Regions from separate parts of the Bradyrhizobium sp. Ken51 genome, predicted to be linked through region 2. Evidence: riboswitches for the same ligand, from Rfam matches in the RefSeq annotation. Region 2 holds a riboswitch; the other holds the start of a gene.
The links. A riboswitch is a leader RNA that binds a small molecule or an ion and turns the genes downstream of it on or off. The one in region 2 is predicted to bind S-adenosylmethionine.
Positions count from the first base shown of each region.

Region 1: linked by a shared signal. The riboswitch ahead of metX (homoserine O-acetyltransferase MetX) and the one ahead of AC0L27_RS30215 (O-succinylhomoserine sulfhydrylase) in region 2 are both predicted to bind S-adenosylmethionine.

Region 1 is NZ_JBVVPB010000003.1:305,222-312,739, reverse strand. It holds gene AC0L27_RS08455 (gamma-glutamylcyclotransferase) at 1-162, opposite strand, end outside; gene AC0L27_RS08450 (DUF2125 domain-containing protein) at 273-1,457, shown strand; gene AC0L27_RS08445 (prephenate/arogenate dehydrogenase family protein) at 1,566-2,501, opposite strand; gene hisC (histidinol-phosphate transaminase) at 2,498-3,592, opposite strand; gene AC0L27_RS08435 (chorismate mutase) at 3,625-4,473, opposite strand; SAM riboswitch at 4,677-4,756, shown strand; gene metX (homoserine O-acetyltransferase MetX) at 4,847-6,049, shown strand; gene metW (methionine biosynthesis protein MetW) at 6,065-6,727, shown strand; gene AC0L27_RS08420 (alpha/beta fold hydrolase) at 6,752-7,518, opposite strand, start outside.
Region 2 is NZ_JBVVPB010000023.1:81,724-89,241, reverse strand. It holds gene AC0L27_RS30225 (SGNH/GDSL hydrolase family protein) at 1-312, shown strand, start outside; gene AC0L27_RS30220 (SGNH/GDSL hydrolase family protein) at 325-1,317, shown strand; gene AC0L27_RS30215 (O-succinylhomoserine sulfhydrylase) at 1,462-2,658, opposite strand; SAM riboswitch at 2,729-2,808, opposite strand; gene AC0L27_RS30210 (2'-deoxycytidine 5'-triphosphate deaminase) at 2,919-4,025, shown strand; gene AC0L27_RS30205 (PAS domain-containing protein) at 4,203-4,613, shown strand; gene AC0L27_RS30200 (hypothetical protein) at 4,736-5,788, shown strand; gene AC0L27_RS30195 (MATE family efflux transporter) at 5,952-7,397, shown strand; gene AC0L27_RS30190 (hypothetical protein) at 7,394-7,518, opposite strand, start outside.

The DNA.
Region 1 (7,518 bases), on a different contig from region 2:
GTGCACGAAGGAATAGACACAGAGCGCGCGATGCTCGCCGACCAGCCGCGCCGGGACGCGCTCCTCGAATTCGAAGCCCGGCCGCCACATCAGCGAGCCGTAGCCGAACACCCAGAGGTCGCCCTTGGCAGTGGTGACGGAGGGGAGGGTGATTTCCGACATTTCGGGCACGGCTACCAGAACCGCGCCCCCAAACGAAGCGAATTCTCCGCCTTTCGGAGCAAGCCAAGCTCGCTTACATTTGACAAAATCAGGGGTCAAAGGGTCGCCGCATGTCCGATATGACCGTTGCCGCAGGCCGGCGCTCCCGTTGGGGCCTTTTCATCGCCCCTGTCATCCTCCTGATCCTCGCGGTGGCGTGGAGCGGCTTCTGGTTCTATGCGGCGTCGCAGGCCGAAATCGCCGCCGATGCCTGGCGCGCGCAGGAGGCCAAATCCGGCCGTATCTATGATTGCGCCAAGCGCTCAATCGCGGGCTTCCCCTTCCGCTTCGAGGTCCAGTGTTCCGGCGCCAGCGTCGCCCTGGTGTCGCAGAACGCCAGCAAGACGCCGTTCACGGCGAAGCTCGACAACATCCTGGTCCTCGCCCAGGTCTATGATCCCAAGCGCGTCATCGCCGAATTCACCGCACCCGCGACGCTCACTGACGGCGTCACGCAAAACACCTTCGTCGTGAACTGGAGCAAGGGTCGCAGCAGCGTGGTCGGCTTGCCCGCCGTGCCGGAGCGCGCCTCCATCGTGTTCGAGGAGCCCACCGTCAATCGTGTTGACGGCAGCGTGCAGGTGCCGCTCGCGCGCGCGAAACAGGTCGAGCTGCATGGACGCCTTGCGGATGGATCGCCGTCCGATCATCCCGTGATCGAGACCGTGCTCCAGATCGCGCAGGGCAGCATCCAGGGCGTACATCCGCTGCTCGCCGAGCCGTTCGAGGCCGACACGCGGGCGAAGATCACCGGACTGTCCGACCTCACGCCAAAGCCGTGGCCGCAGCGCTTCCGCGAGATCCAGGCCGCCGGCGGCCATATCGAGATCGTGCAGTCCCGCATCCAGCAGGGCGAGATGATTGCTGTCGCGGCCGGCACGCTCGGGCTCTCGGCTAACGGCCGTCTCGACGGCGAGTTGCAGATGACGGTGACGGGGCTCGAGCGCGTGATCCCCGCGCTCGGCATCGAGAAGATGCTGGAGGAGGGAGTGCCGCAGGCAACCCTCGATCGCGTCGCGCCCGGCGTGAAGTCGCAGGACCTCAACAATCTGTTCGGCGCGCTCGACCGCGCCGTTCCCGGCCTCAGCAAGGTCATCAAGCAGAACGCCAATGCCGGCGTTGCCGCCGGCATCAATTCGATCGGAACCGAGAGCACGCTGGAAGGCAAGAAGGCCCGCAGCTTCCCGCTGAAGTTCGTCGACGGCAATGTGCTGCTCGGCCCGGTCAAGGTCGGCCAGATCCCGCCGCTGTATTGATTGCTCCGTCATTGCGAGCGAAGCGAAGCAATCCAGACTTTCTCTTCGGAGACAGTCTGGATTGCTTCGTCGCTGCGCTCCTCGCAATGACGGAGGTGAGAGGGGTGGCTACGGCTTCTTCAGCGCCGCATGCGGCCGGCCGAAGTCGGGCGCGGCAGAGTCCTGGCCGATTTCGACGATGCCGCGGCGGATGGCGCGGGTGCGGGTGAAGTGGTCGAACAGCGCCTCGCCGTCGCCGCGGCGGATTGCGCGGGTGAGCTTTGCCAGATCCTCGGTAAAGGTGCCGAGCATCTCCAGCACGGCTTCCTTGTTGGCGAGGAAGACGTCGCGCCACATCGTCGGATCGGAGGCGGCGATGCGCGTGAAATCGCGAAAGCCGCCGGCGGAGAATTTGATGACTTCCGATTCCGTCACCTGCGCCAGCTCGTCGGCGGTGCCGACGATGGTGTAGGCGATCAGATGCGGCAGATGGCTGGTGATCGCGAGCACGAGATCATGATGATCCGGCGTCATGATCTCGACCTTGGCGCCCATCGCCGCCCAGAACGCGCGCAGGCGGTCGGTGGCAGCTGCATCAACGCCCTCTGGCGGGGTGAGGATGCACCAGCGGTTGATGAAGAGCTCGGCGAAGCCGGAATCGGGGCCCGAATGCTCGGTGCCCGCGACGGGATGCGCCGGCACGAAATGGATGCCATTCGGCAGATGCGGCGCCATATCCCTGACGATGGCGCCCTTGACCGAGCCGACGTCGGAGATGATCGCGCCAGGCTTGAGGTGCGCGGCGATCTCCTGCGCCACCGGCCCGCAGGCGCCGACGGGAATGCAGAGGATGACGAGATCGGCGTCCTTCACGGCTTCCGCATTTGTCCCCACGACCTGATCGACGATGCCGAGCTCCATCACGCGTGCGCGCGTCTTCTCCGAGCGCGCGGTGGTGACGATCTCGCCAGCCAAGCCCTGGAGCTTCGCAGCGCGCGCGATCGAGCCGCCGATCAGGCCGAAGCCGATCAGCGCGACGCGCTGGAAGTGCGCGGTCGCGCTCATCGTCCGGCCATGAAGTCGCGCAGGCCCTCGACGACGAGGCGGTTGGCCTCCTCGGTGCCGATGGTCATGCGCAGCGAATGCGGCAGTCCGTAGTTCTTTAACCCGCGCAGCACCAGCCCGCGCTTGGTGAGGAAGGCGTCGGCTGCATCCGAGGTCTTGCCCTCGGTCGGGAAGTGGATCAGCACGAAATTGGCAACGCTCGGCGTCACCGTCAGCCCGAGCTTGCCGATCTCCTCGGCGAGCCAGTTGCGCCAGGTTTCGGTGAACTGCTTCGACATGGCCTGGTGTGCGGTGTCCTCGATCGCGGCAACGGCAGCGTACATCGCCGGCGTCGACACGTTGAAGGGACCGCGGATGCGGTTGACCGCGTCGATGATGTGCTCGGGGCCGAACATCCAGCCGATGCGCAGCGCCGCGAGACCATGGATCTTGGAGAAGGTGTGGGTCACGACCGTGTTCTCGGTCGTCGCCACCAGCTCGATCCCCATCTCGTAATCGTTACGCGAGACGTAGTCGCAATAGGCTGCGTCCAGCACCAGCAGCACGTGCGAGGGCAGGCCGGCGCGCAGGCGCTTGACCTCATCGAACGGCACATAGGTGCCGGTCGGATTGTTGGGATTGGCGAGCCAGACCAGCTTTGTCTTCGGCGTCACCGCCTTGAGGATGGCGTCGACATCGCAGGTGAGGTTCTTCTCGGCCGCGACGACATTCTTCGCGCCGACCGCCATGGTTGCGATCGGGTAGACCAAGAAGCCGTGCGTGGTCGAGATCGCCTCGTCGCCGTGGCTGAGATAGGTGTGGGCGAGCAGATTGAGGATCTCGTCCGAGCCGGCGCCGCAGATGATGCGGTTGGGATCGAGCCCGAAGGTGCGCCCGATCGCTTCGCGCAGCACGCGCGAGGTTCCTTCCGGATAGTCTTCCAGATGATCCGCAACGTGCTTGAACGCCTCGATCGCCTTCGGCGAGGGCCCGAACGGCGTCTCGTTGGCCGAGAGCTTGAAAACCTTGCGGCCGGGCTCTGCCACCGGAGTCTTGCCGGGCGTGTAGGGCGCAATATCGAGAATGCCGGGATTCGGCACAGGGCGGGACATCTTCAACTCCGGAATGGCAGGCGGTTCGCGACTTACGATTTCGACCCGGTCGGGGGCACCGTATAGCGCGTTGCGTGGCTGCCGACGAGGGCCGTGGAGCGCACCGAGGCCCCCGCCTCGATCAGGGCAGCCTTGATTTTGTCGAGGCTGCTCGTCGCGGTGACCGAGACCAGCAGCGCGGCGCCGTCGAAGGCGGTATCGGGCACGGCCACGATCTCGGCGAGCGGTGACAGGGCGCGCGCGACCTCGGCGTTCCACCCCGACACGCGCACGCTGAAGGTCTCGACCTCCGTCACCAGCGCGCTGTCGGCGACGCGCGAGACTGCGAACACGGGCAACGCCGCCGGATGGTCGGCGCGCTCGACGAAGGGCAGCCGCGCGATGATTTTTGGCGCGCCGGCTTCTTCCAGCGACAGCCACCACGGCGTGCGGCTCGAGGTCGCCGAGACCAGCGCCAGATCGCCCTTGGACTTCGCGACGGCCTCGACCGCCGCCTGCGCGCTGAAATGCGCGACGTAAGGCACGGTGAAGCCGAAATGGAATCGCGCGGAATCGCGCATGGCCGGCTCGCTTGCCGAAACATCGGCATGCACGGAGAACGGCGCCTGGACGTAAGTGAACGTCGCGATGATGACGCGCCAGATGCTCTCGACGGTGTCGAGCGGCAGGATACCGCGATGGCGCTGGACGAGGTCGCGCATCATGGCGGCCTCACGCGCAGGCCGAAACGCCGAGCCGACCTCCTGGGTCTGCTTCACCTGGATCAGGCGGTCGATGATGTCGCCGCGCTGCATCAGCAGGCGATGCATGCCCTCGTCGATCGCGTCGATCTCCTTGCGCAATTCCTGGAGCGATGGTGGCGCGGGCGGACGTTGGGACATGTCTGTGAGGTGCTGTTGAGAGGCGTTCCAATACGGATCAGGCGAGCCGTCACCGCTGCGATGAATGCCTGATTAGGCAGTCGGGGCTGCGAAAGCAAAGAGAAATGCAAAGGCAAATCGGGGCCGTTCCGCCCGCGGCGCGACAGGCGAATTTGGTCGATCCGGGCCGCGACTTGACGAAAACCGTCCAAGACGGTAGTTTTTAGCCGTTCCGTGGTCATTTGAGCCGGCCGGCTTGCAGCCACGTTAAAAAACTCGCTAAACAGGCCGGGGACCCTTTCGATCCCGGCCGAACCTATCGTTCAGGCCGGGTTTTTCATGGCCTGATGTCAATGCGGTCACCACGACGATCGCAAACGAGGTCGATGGTCAGATGGTTGGCGTCCAGTCAATTCCGAGTCCCGCGATCACCGCCGACGAGCGGTCGCACGAGGTGGATCATCCGAGCTCGCAGGTCGCGCAGTTCGGCACGGAGCAGCCGCTTCGGCTGGATTGCGGTGTCGATCTCAGCCCGTTCCAGATCGCTTACCAGACTTACGGTGAGCTGAATGCCGATCGCTCCAACGCGATCCTGATCTGCCATGCGCTGACCGGCGACCAGCACGTCGCCAATGTGCACCCTGTCACCGGCAAGCCCGGCTGGTGGGAGACCCTGGTCGGCCCCGGTCGACCGCTCGATCCCCGCGAGTATTTTATCATCTGCTCCAACGTGATCGGCGGCTGCATGGGCTCGACCGGTCCGGCATCGATCAATCCCGCGACCGGCAAGGTTTGGGGTCTCGATTTCCCCGTCATCACCATCCCCGACATGGTGCGCGCGCAGGCGATGCTGATCGACCGGCTCGGCATCGACACGCTGTTCGCGGTCGTCGGCGGCTCGATGGGCGGCATGCAAGTGCTGCAATGGACTGCGGCGTATCCGAGCCGCGTGTTCTCCGCGCTGGCGATCGCCTGCTCGACACGACACTCGGCACAGAACATCGCGTTCCACGAGCTTGGCCGCCAGGCGGTGATGGCCGATCCCGATTGGCACCATGGCGGCTATGCCGATCACGGTATCCATCCGCATCGCGGGCTCGCTGTCGCCCGGATGGCGGCGCACATTACCTATCTCTCGGACGCCGCGCTGCATCGAAAATTCGGACGGCGCATGCAGGACCGCGAGCTGCCGACCTTCTCGTTCGACGCCGACTTCCAGGTCGAGTCCTATCTGCGCTACCAGGGCTCGTCCTTCGTCGAGCGCTTCGACGCGAACTCCTATCTCTATCTGACCCGCGCGATGGACTATTTCGACATTGCCGGCGACCATGGCGGCGTGCTGGCGAAGGCGTTCGCGGGAATCCAGACCCGCTTCTGCGTGGTCTCCTTCACCAGCGACTGGCTGTTCCCGACCTCGGAATCGCGCGCGCTGGTGCACGCGCTGAATGCGTCGAGTGCGCGGGTGTCGTTCGCCGAGATCGAGACCGATCGCGGTCACGACGCGTTCCTGCTCGACGTGCCCGAGTTCTTCGACATCGCCCGTGCCTTCCTGCAGTCGGCAGGCAAGGCGCGCGGGCTTGCCGCCAAGAATGCTTAACAAGGACGGCTAGGCATGTCTGTACAGGAAGCGTTGCCGCTGGGCGGCGTTGCGACCGGGCGGCCCGGTGATTTTCGCGCCGACCATGTGCTGGTCGCCGAGATGGTCAAGCCGGGCTCGAAGGTGCTCGACGTCGGCTGCGGCGAGGGCGACCTGCTCCAACTGCTGGAAACCCGCGGCGTCGACGGCCGCGGCATCGAGCTGTCGCGCGAGGGCGTCAACCGCTGCGTCGCCAAGGGTCTGGCGGTGGTGCAGGGCGATGCCGACACCGACCTCGTGAATTATCCGGATGACGCCTTCGACTACGTGATCCTGTCGCAAACCTTGCAGGCGACGCGGCAGCCGAAAGTGGTGCTGGAGAATTTGCTGCGCATCGGCCGCCGCGCCATCGTGTCGTTCCCGAATTTCGGCTTCTGGAAGATGCGGCTCCAGCTCCTGATCGGCGGCCACATGCCGCGCACGGAGAATCTGCCGGCAAGCTGGTATGACACCGCCAACATCCATTTCTGTACCATCAAGGACTTCGTCGAACTCTGCGACGCGATCGACGTCAAGATGGAACGTGCCGAGGCGCTCGACCTCTACGGCCGCCCGCTGCGGCTGCGGATGCCCTGGTGGGTGTGGAATCTGTTCGGCGAGCAGGGCGTGTTTCTGCTGACGCGGGGCGGCAGGAAGTAGTTTTTCGTCATTGCGAGCGTAGCGCTAATGCGCCGCCAGCGATCTCGGATCGCGTACCGGCCATCTTCCCGCTTCCACCAGCGTGACGAACCGTTCCACCGTTTCGTTGAACAGGGCGGGCTCTTCGAGATTGAGCACGTGGCCGGACTTCGGAAACATGGCGAGCCCCGCCGCAGGCAGATGCTTCTTCAGGAACAGGCTTGCGCCCACGCACGGATCGTCCTCGTCGCCGCAGATGATGAGTGCCGGCTTCGTGGCGCCTCTGATCGCGTCCGTCATCGTAAAGATCGAGGGACGGCCGGCATGAAACCCGCGCATCGTCCGCGCCGATCCCTTGGCGTCGTGCCGCGCCAGGGCAGCGTAGAAATCGGCGTGGCCACGCGGGTCCTTCACCAGGAAGGGAATCCGGCTCGGCGCCTCGCGCGTGACTTTTGCGACTTCGGCTGAGCCGAGCATCTCGAATTGCTCCGCGTTGGCGCGGCACTGCTTGCGCCAGGCGTCGAGGTTCTCGATCTCCGAGCCTGAGCCGACGCCGGCGAGCGTCATCGACAGCGCGCGTTGGGGCGCGTTGAGCCCGATCTGGAGCGACGAATAGGCGCCCATCGAGAGGCCGACGAAGTGCGCGCGATCGATCTTCAGATGGTCGAGCACCGCGAGCGCATCGGTATAGAAATGCGTATAGCCGTAGACCTCGCCATCAGGCACGTCCGATGGCGTGTAGCCGCGCGCGGAATAGGTGATGCAGCGATGGCCGCGCGAAAAGTAGCGCATCTGCGGCTCCCAATTGGTGT
Region 2 (7,518 bases):
GGGGTTGTTGCGTTGCAAAAGGCAGGGGCTGACGTCGTCTTGATGAATTTGCAGTACAGTCCGCGTACCGAAACCATGATCTCGGCGCCGCCATACCTCGACAATATGCGGGTGGTGGCGCAGGAGCACGATATTCCGCTGTTCGATCGTTTCGCGATCATGCGGCAGTGGAATGATCAGGGGCAGTTCGACCTGTTCAGCCCGTCGCGCGGGCCTGAGCTGGCGAAACAGGTCCATGATTGCCTTGGCCGGGCGTTGGCACAGTTCGTGATCGACGCTGCCCATCTGGAGCCGGCCCAGCAGCAAAATTGAGGTCTAGCGTTAATGAGTTCTCTCCGCCCTTTTTGCCTGACGGCATGGCTGGCTGTGCCCGCAGCAGCGCTGCTGCTGGTGCTGAGTCCGGCCTCGCAGTCGCACGCGCAGACGCAGGCCGCGCAAGCAACGCCGGCCCCGCAGCAGTCGGCTAATCCGGCTCCCGCTTCGCCGTCCCAGACCACCGTCGCAGCGACGTCCCCCGACCAGCGTGGCATTACGGCGCGCGCCATCGACAAGGTGAAGCAGGTCGCGAAATCCGCCGGCGACATTTTCAGCCGCGTCCCCTGCCTGTCGCCGAAGGGCGGCTCGAAGGCAATGGGCTCGCTGCCGCACGTCGCGGGCAAGCTCGTCGCCGGCCAGCCCGTCGTCATCGTCGCATTCGGCTCGTCGTCGACCGCGGGATTCGGCGCGAGCTCGCCTGAGTTCAACTATCCCAATCGCCTTGCCGCACAGCTGCACCGGCACTATCCGACCGCGGACATCACCGTCGTCAATGCCGGCGTCGGCGGCGAGGACGCGCCCGAGATGATGAAGCGCCTCCAGAAAGAGGTGATCGATGTGCATCCGGATCTGGTGATCTGGCAGGTCGGCACCAATGCCGTGCTGCGCAATCTCGATCCCGGCGAGACGGCCAAGCTCGTGGAGGACGGCATCGCCAGCATCCAGGCTGCCGGCGGTACTGACGTCGTGCTCGTCGATCCGCAATATTCGCCCGCCGTCAACCAGCGCGCGGACAGCGCCGGCAAGATGGTGAAGCTGCTCGGCAAGGTCGCCGAGCTCCGTCACGTCGGCATCTTCCCGCGCTTCGAGGTGATGCGCGACTGGCACGAGAAGCAATCGATTCCGGTCGAGAGCTTCGTGATCGCCGATGGCCTGCACATGAACGATTGGGGTTATGCCTGCTTCGCCCAGCTCCTCGGCGACGACATCATCCGCTCCGTCGGCCAGATCAAGCTCGGCGTCAACGTGCCCGGGGACGTGCGGACGTACCGGCCGATGTGACTTGTCGTCCCGGCGAAGGCCGGGACCCATACCGCGTGATCCATCAATGGTGCGCGGTGTTCGTGCCGCGCCCCTTAACTCTGGGTCTTCGCCAAACTGCTTCCTGTGGTTATGGGTCCCGACCTTCGCCGGGACGACAATAATTCACGCCTTCTCCAGTGCGGCGGTCAGATCCTCGATCAGATCATCCGCGTGCTCCAGCCCCGCCGAGAAGCGGATGAAGCCCTCGCTGATGCCGAGCGCGGCACGGTCCTCTGGCTTCAAACGTTGATGCGTCGTGGTCGCGGGATGCGTGACGAGGCTCTTGGCGTCGCCGAGATTGTTCGAGATCTTGGCCAGCTTGAGCTCGTTGAGCACGCGGAACGCCGCCTGCTTGCCGCCCTTGACCTCGAGACCGACCAGCGTCGAGCCGCCGCGCATCTGCTTCTTCACCAATGCAGCCTGCGGATGATCGGCGCGGCCGGGAAACACCAGCCGCGAAATCTTCGGATGGCTCGCCAGCACGTCCGCGATGCGCGCCGCCGTCTCGGTCTGCGCGCGCACGCGCACGGCGAGCGTCTCCAGGCCCTTGAGCAGGACCCAGGCGTTGAATGGCGAGATGGACGGGCCGGTCTGGCGCATGAAATTATGGATGTGCTCGGCGATGAACGCTTCCGAGGACAGGATGATGCCGCCGAGACAGCGGCCCTGGCCGTCAATGTGCTTGGTCGCCGAATAGACCACGACGTCGGCGCCGAGCGCGAGCGGGCTCTGCCAGATCGGGGTGGCGAACACGTTGTCGACGACGAGCCGCGCGCCGCCGCTGTGTGCGATCTCGGCAATGCCGGGAATGTCGAGCACGTCGAGCGTCGGATTGGTCGGGCTCTCCAGGAAGAACGTCTTGGTGTTCGGCTTCATGGCGCGCTGCCACTGGTCGAGATCGAGGCCGTCGACGAGCGTGGTCTCGATGCCGTAGCGCGGCAGCAAATCCTGCACGACGTAGAGACACGAGCCGAACAGCGCGCGCGAGGCCACGACGTGATCGCCGGCCTTGAGCGGCGCCAGGATCGCTGTCGTCACCGCGGCCATGCCGGTCGCGGCCGAACGTGCCGCTTCGGCACCTTCGAGCTCGATCATGCGGCGCTCGAACATCGCAATGGTCGGATTGGAGTAACGTGAATAGATGAAGCCGGGGTCCTCGCCCTTGAACCGCGCCTCGCACTCCTCGGCGCTGTTGTAGACGTAGCCCTGGGTCAGGAACAGCGACTCCGAGGTCTCGCCATATTGCGAGCGCAGGGTGCCGGAATGGACCAGGCGGGTTTCGGGACGGTAGTGCGCGGTGGGCGCCGGGGGCTTCGACATAGGATCTCCTCTGCGTGACCATCGAAATGGTCACAAAAAAACCGGCCTGGAATATCTCCACGGGCCGGGATCACAGAGGTCCCCGGCCTGTTTAGCGACTTATTTAACGTGGCTGCAAGCCGGCCGGCTCAAATCACCACGGGATAAGTCATGCTCATATTCCGCAATGCCCTTTCCGTCAAGACGTCCATCGGATAGCCGTAAAACGCTATTATTTCCCCGTGTGTCGGGATGAATTGGACCCCTATGAGGACCCCCGGTTGACGTTCACGGTTGCCGCCGACGCCAATGGTATCCTGCCCGACCGCATGATCGCGGCGATGGCGGAGGGCGGTCTCATCCTGCCCGCATACGATTTCGTCGAGAGCCAGATCCAGCCGGCGAGCCTCGACCTTCGCCTCGGCGACATCGCCTATCGCGTTCGCGCCAGCTTCCTGCCCGGTCCCGGCGCCACCGTCGCCGAGCGCATCGACGAGTTGAAGCTGCACGAGTTCAGCCTCGCCGACGGCGCAGTGCTGGAGACCAACTGCGTCTACATCGTGCCGCTGCTCGAAAGCCTCGCGCTGCCGCCGGAGATCGTCGCGGCCGCCAACCCGAAAAGCTCGACCGGCCGGCTCGACGTCTTCACCCGCGTGATCGCCGATGGCACCCGCCGCTTCGACATGATCGGCGCCGGCTATCACGGCCCGCTCTATGCCGAGATCAGCCCGAAGACGTTCCCGGTGCTGGTCAGCGAAGGCTCGCGCCTGTCGCAGGTGCGCTTCCGCACCGGCGACGCCATCCTCAACATCGACGACCTTGAGGCGTTGCACGCGACCGAGCGTCTCGTCGATATCGACGATGCCGATCTCACCGGCGGCGTCGCCGTCTCTGTTGACCTTTCCGGCGAGAAGAGCGGCGGCTTCGTCGGCTATCGCGCCAAGCGCCACACCGGCGTGATCGACGTCGATCGTCGCGCCGGCTATTCCGTCGACGAGTTCTGGGAGCCGATCTCGGCCCGTCCCGACGGCAGCCTGATCCTCGATCCCGGCGAGTTCTATATCCTGGCGTCGAAAGAGGCGGTGCAGGTGCCGCCCGATTACGCCGCGGAGATGGTGCCGTTCGATCCGCTGGTCGGCGAGTTCCGCGTGCATTATGCCGGATTCTTCGATCCCGGCTTCGGCTATGCCGGTGCCGGCGGGCTGGGCTCGCGCGCCGTGCTCGAAGTGCGCTCGCGCGAGGTGCCGTTCATCCTCGAGCACGGCCAGATCGTCGGCCGCCTCGTCTACGAGAAGATGCTGGCTCGCCCCGACGCCATGTACGGCCAGCGTATCGGCTCGAATTACCAGGCCCAGGGGCTGAAGCTGAGCAAGCATTTCCGGGTGTAGCGATAGCCTCACCTCCGCTGTCATGCCCCGGCTTGACCGGGGCATCCAGTACGCCGCAACCTATCGGTTCGATGACATCCGCTTCTGGAATACTGGATCGCCCGATAGAGTCGGGCGATGACACCGAATCTGTGTCAGGATGAGAAGCGAAATCCGGGCTACGTCCGAGGTGGCGAAATGACAGATCAATCCCAACTGGACGCAAAAATTCTCGACGACGTTGCAGACGCGCTGATCTATTCGGATCGCTCCGGCACGATCATGCGCTGGAATCGCGCATCGTCCGCACTGTTCGGCTTCTCCGCGGACGAAGCGCTGGGCCAGAATCTCGACCTGATCATTCCCGAACATCTGCGCGCCGCGCACTGGAAAGGCTTCGAGGCCGCGCTTGCCAGCGGCGCGATGAAGCTTGCGGGCAAGCCGACACTGACCCGCGCGCTGCACAAGGACGGACGCAAGCTCTACATCGAGATGACCTTCGCGCTGGTGCGGGACGCCGCTGGAGTGGTGCAGGGATCGGTGGCGATGGCCCGTGACGTGACCGAGCGCGTCGAGCGCGAGCGTGCCGCCAAAGCTGCGCAAAACTAAGCCTCGCAAAATTCGTGATGCGGAATTGGCGAGCCGGCGTGCAGGGCGCCCTGCGTGCGGCTCAGCTTGTCCCTCACCGGATGCAGTGACACACTCGATCAAAACAACGATCGGGAGCGAACATGGCCGCCGCATCAGACCCCGCGCAGGAAGCTCAATGGAAACGCTGGCGCGCGGTTGCCGATCTCTATCACGCCTATTTTACCGGCCTGATCCTCACCGTGGTCACGCGGCGCGGCACGGCAGATGCTGCGGAGTTCGTGTTTCGCGTGTTTCGCCGCCAGCAGCAGGAGCGCTTCCTGCCGGGGCTGGAGAAGCTCGGGCTGAGCCATCTGCCGCCCGCTGTGGCGGCCGCGCAATATCACTACCTCTCGAACTGGATCGGCGGGGTGCACGTCGAATACATGTATGAGAGCGACCGCAAAGCCTGGATCCGCTATCCGCCGCCGCGCTGGATCTGGAAGGGCACCGCGATCTGCGGAGTGCCGGGCGAAGTCTCACGCGCAATGCTGCGCGGTTGGCACGCCAACAACGGTGTCGCGCTCGGCGATATCAGATTGGGGTTCGTCTGCACCAAGCAGAGCGTCGACGGCCAGGACGGGCTCGAAGGCTACTATTATCAATATGACCAGCCGCTCGAACTCGACCAGCGCCTCGTGTTCGCGCGGCATCTCGAAGCGCCGCTGTTCGATGCCGCCGCGGCTCCGGCATTGCCGGTCGCAAGCTGGCCGAGACCGCGACTGGAAAAAGCCTATCGCAACTACGCCATGGAATATGTGCGCACTGCCGCGCCCGTAATGGTGCAGCTGTTCGGTCCGGAGGATGCGGGTTATCTCCTGCACCTCACCGGCAAGCTGATCGGGATGCAATATTTCGATGAGGTCGCTGCGGCGCTGTCGATGGGCCGCGGCGGTGCGAGCGAATTCGCGACGTTCCTCAACGCGCTGTTGGTCGCGCAGGACGATGCGGCTGAGACGACACAATCCGAAGGCACGTTTGAAATCCGTCAGCAGAGCTGGAAGTTGATGGACGGCGTCGCCGATCACCACCCAGCTTGCGCCGAGGTGCTGGCGGGGTTGTTCGAGGGGCTTGCCGCCGGATGCGGGCGGCACATCGGCGTGCACCTGTCCCCGACACCGGGCGGCCGTCCGCCGTTGCTCTGGCGCATCGGTTAATTCCTCCACGAAATGCGCTGCCGCAGGGCACGCCTGCACCTGGCGCAGGAGGAATCGCTGCGCGTCGTGCTAACAAGCCTCTCGTTGCGCCCTGCGCGCGAACCAATTCATTGGCACACCTAAGCATTGCTGCGCCGCAAATGGCGCTTCGCCCGGAGAGGACATGTCAGACATCGCCGAAATCCCGGTCGATGAACAAGAGCGTCCGCTGCCGCCGCCCCCGCGCCCCGTGAGGAGCGCGCTGACGGACGGGCCGATCCTGCGCACGTTGCTCGGACTGGCGTGGCCCAACGTTGTCGCGCTCTCCGCCGGTACCTGCACAGTGATTGCGGAGACCTCCTATATCGGACGTCTTGGTGTGGAAGCGCTGGCCGCGATGGCGCTGGTGTTTCCGACAGTGATCCTGACCATGACCATGTCGGGCGGTGCGATGGGCGGCGCGGTAGCCTCCGCCATCGCGCGGGCGCTCGGCGCCGGCGATCGCGAGCGTGCTGGGACGCTCGCCGCGCACGCGCTGCTGATCGGCATCAGCTTCGGCCTCGTCTTCATGCTGGGCATGCTGATCTTCGGACCCAAGGTGCTTGAGATGCTCGGCGGCCGCGGCGAGGTGCTGACGCATGCGATCGCGTACACCCAGGTGTTTTTCGGCGGCGCCGTGCTGCCTTGGCTGCTCAACACCATGGCCGGGGTCCTGCGTGGCACCGGCAACATGAAGCTGCCGTCGCTGTTGATCCTCAATTCTGCGGCCTGGCAGATCGTGCTCGGCGGCACGCTCGGCCTCGGGCTCGGTCCGGTGCCGCAATTCGGCATGCGCGGCGTCGCCGCCGGCGCGCTGATTGCCTATTGCATGAACATCGGCGTGATGGGCTGGTACCTGTTCTCCGGCCGCGCCCGCGTGACGCCGAAGCTGCGCGGACTTCGCATCCAATGGGCGATGTTTTTCGACATCCTCAAAGTGGGCGCCGTTGCCTGCTTCTCGCCGCTGCAATCGGTGCTGACAATCTCGATCTTCACCCACATGCTTGCGAAATTCGGCACCGCGATCCTCGCCGGCTACGGCATCGGTGCGCGGCTGGAATTCCTGCTGACCTCGATCGCGTTCTCGTTCGGCATCGCCTCGGTGCCGATGATCGGCATGGCGGTCGGCGCCGGCCGCATCGCCCGCGCCCGGCGCATCGCCTGGATCGCGGCGGCGAGCGCCTTCGTCGCCGTCGGTGCACCGGCGTGCCTGGTTGCGATCTTCCCCGATCTCTGGGTCAACATCTTCACCGACAGCGCGACCGTGCGCGCGACCAGCCATCAATATCTGTCGACGGTGGCGCCGTTCTACGCCTTCATCGGCCTCGCCTCGACGATGTATTTCTCGTCGCAGGGCGCTGCGAAGGTGATCGGGCCGGTGCTGGCGCAGACCGCGCGGCTGATCTACATCGCGGCGGTCGGCTGGTGGCTGTCGACGCATGATGCCACCGCGCAAAACTTCTTCTGGCTGGCGGCGAGCTCGATGGTCGTGCTCGGCCTGCTCTCGTCCTCCAGCGTGGTGCTGACACGCTGGGGACCGCGCCAAACCAAACCTGCGATCAGGCCGGCTCTGTCGGCCGCTGCGGACTAGCGGTGCCGGTGGCGGCGATGGCCGCCACCGACGTTGGTGAGCCGCATCAGTTGCGGAATCATCGCCATCATGTCGCCGCCACCGGCGCCGCCGAGCATGCCCATGATATCGCCGCCACCCA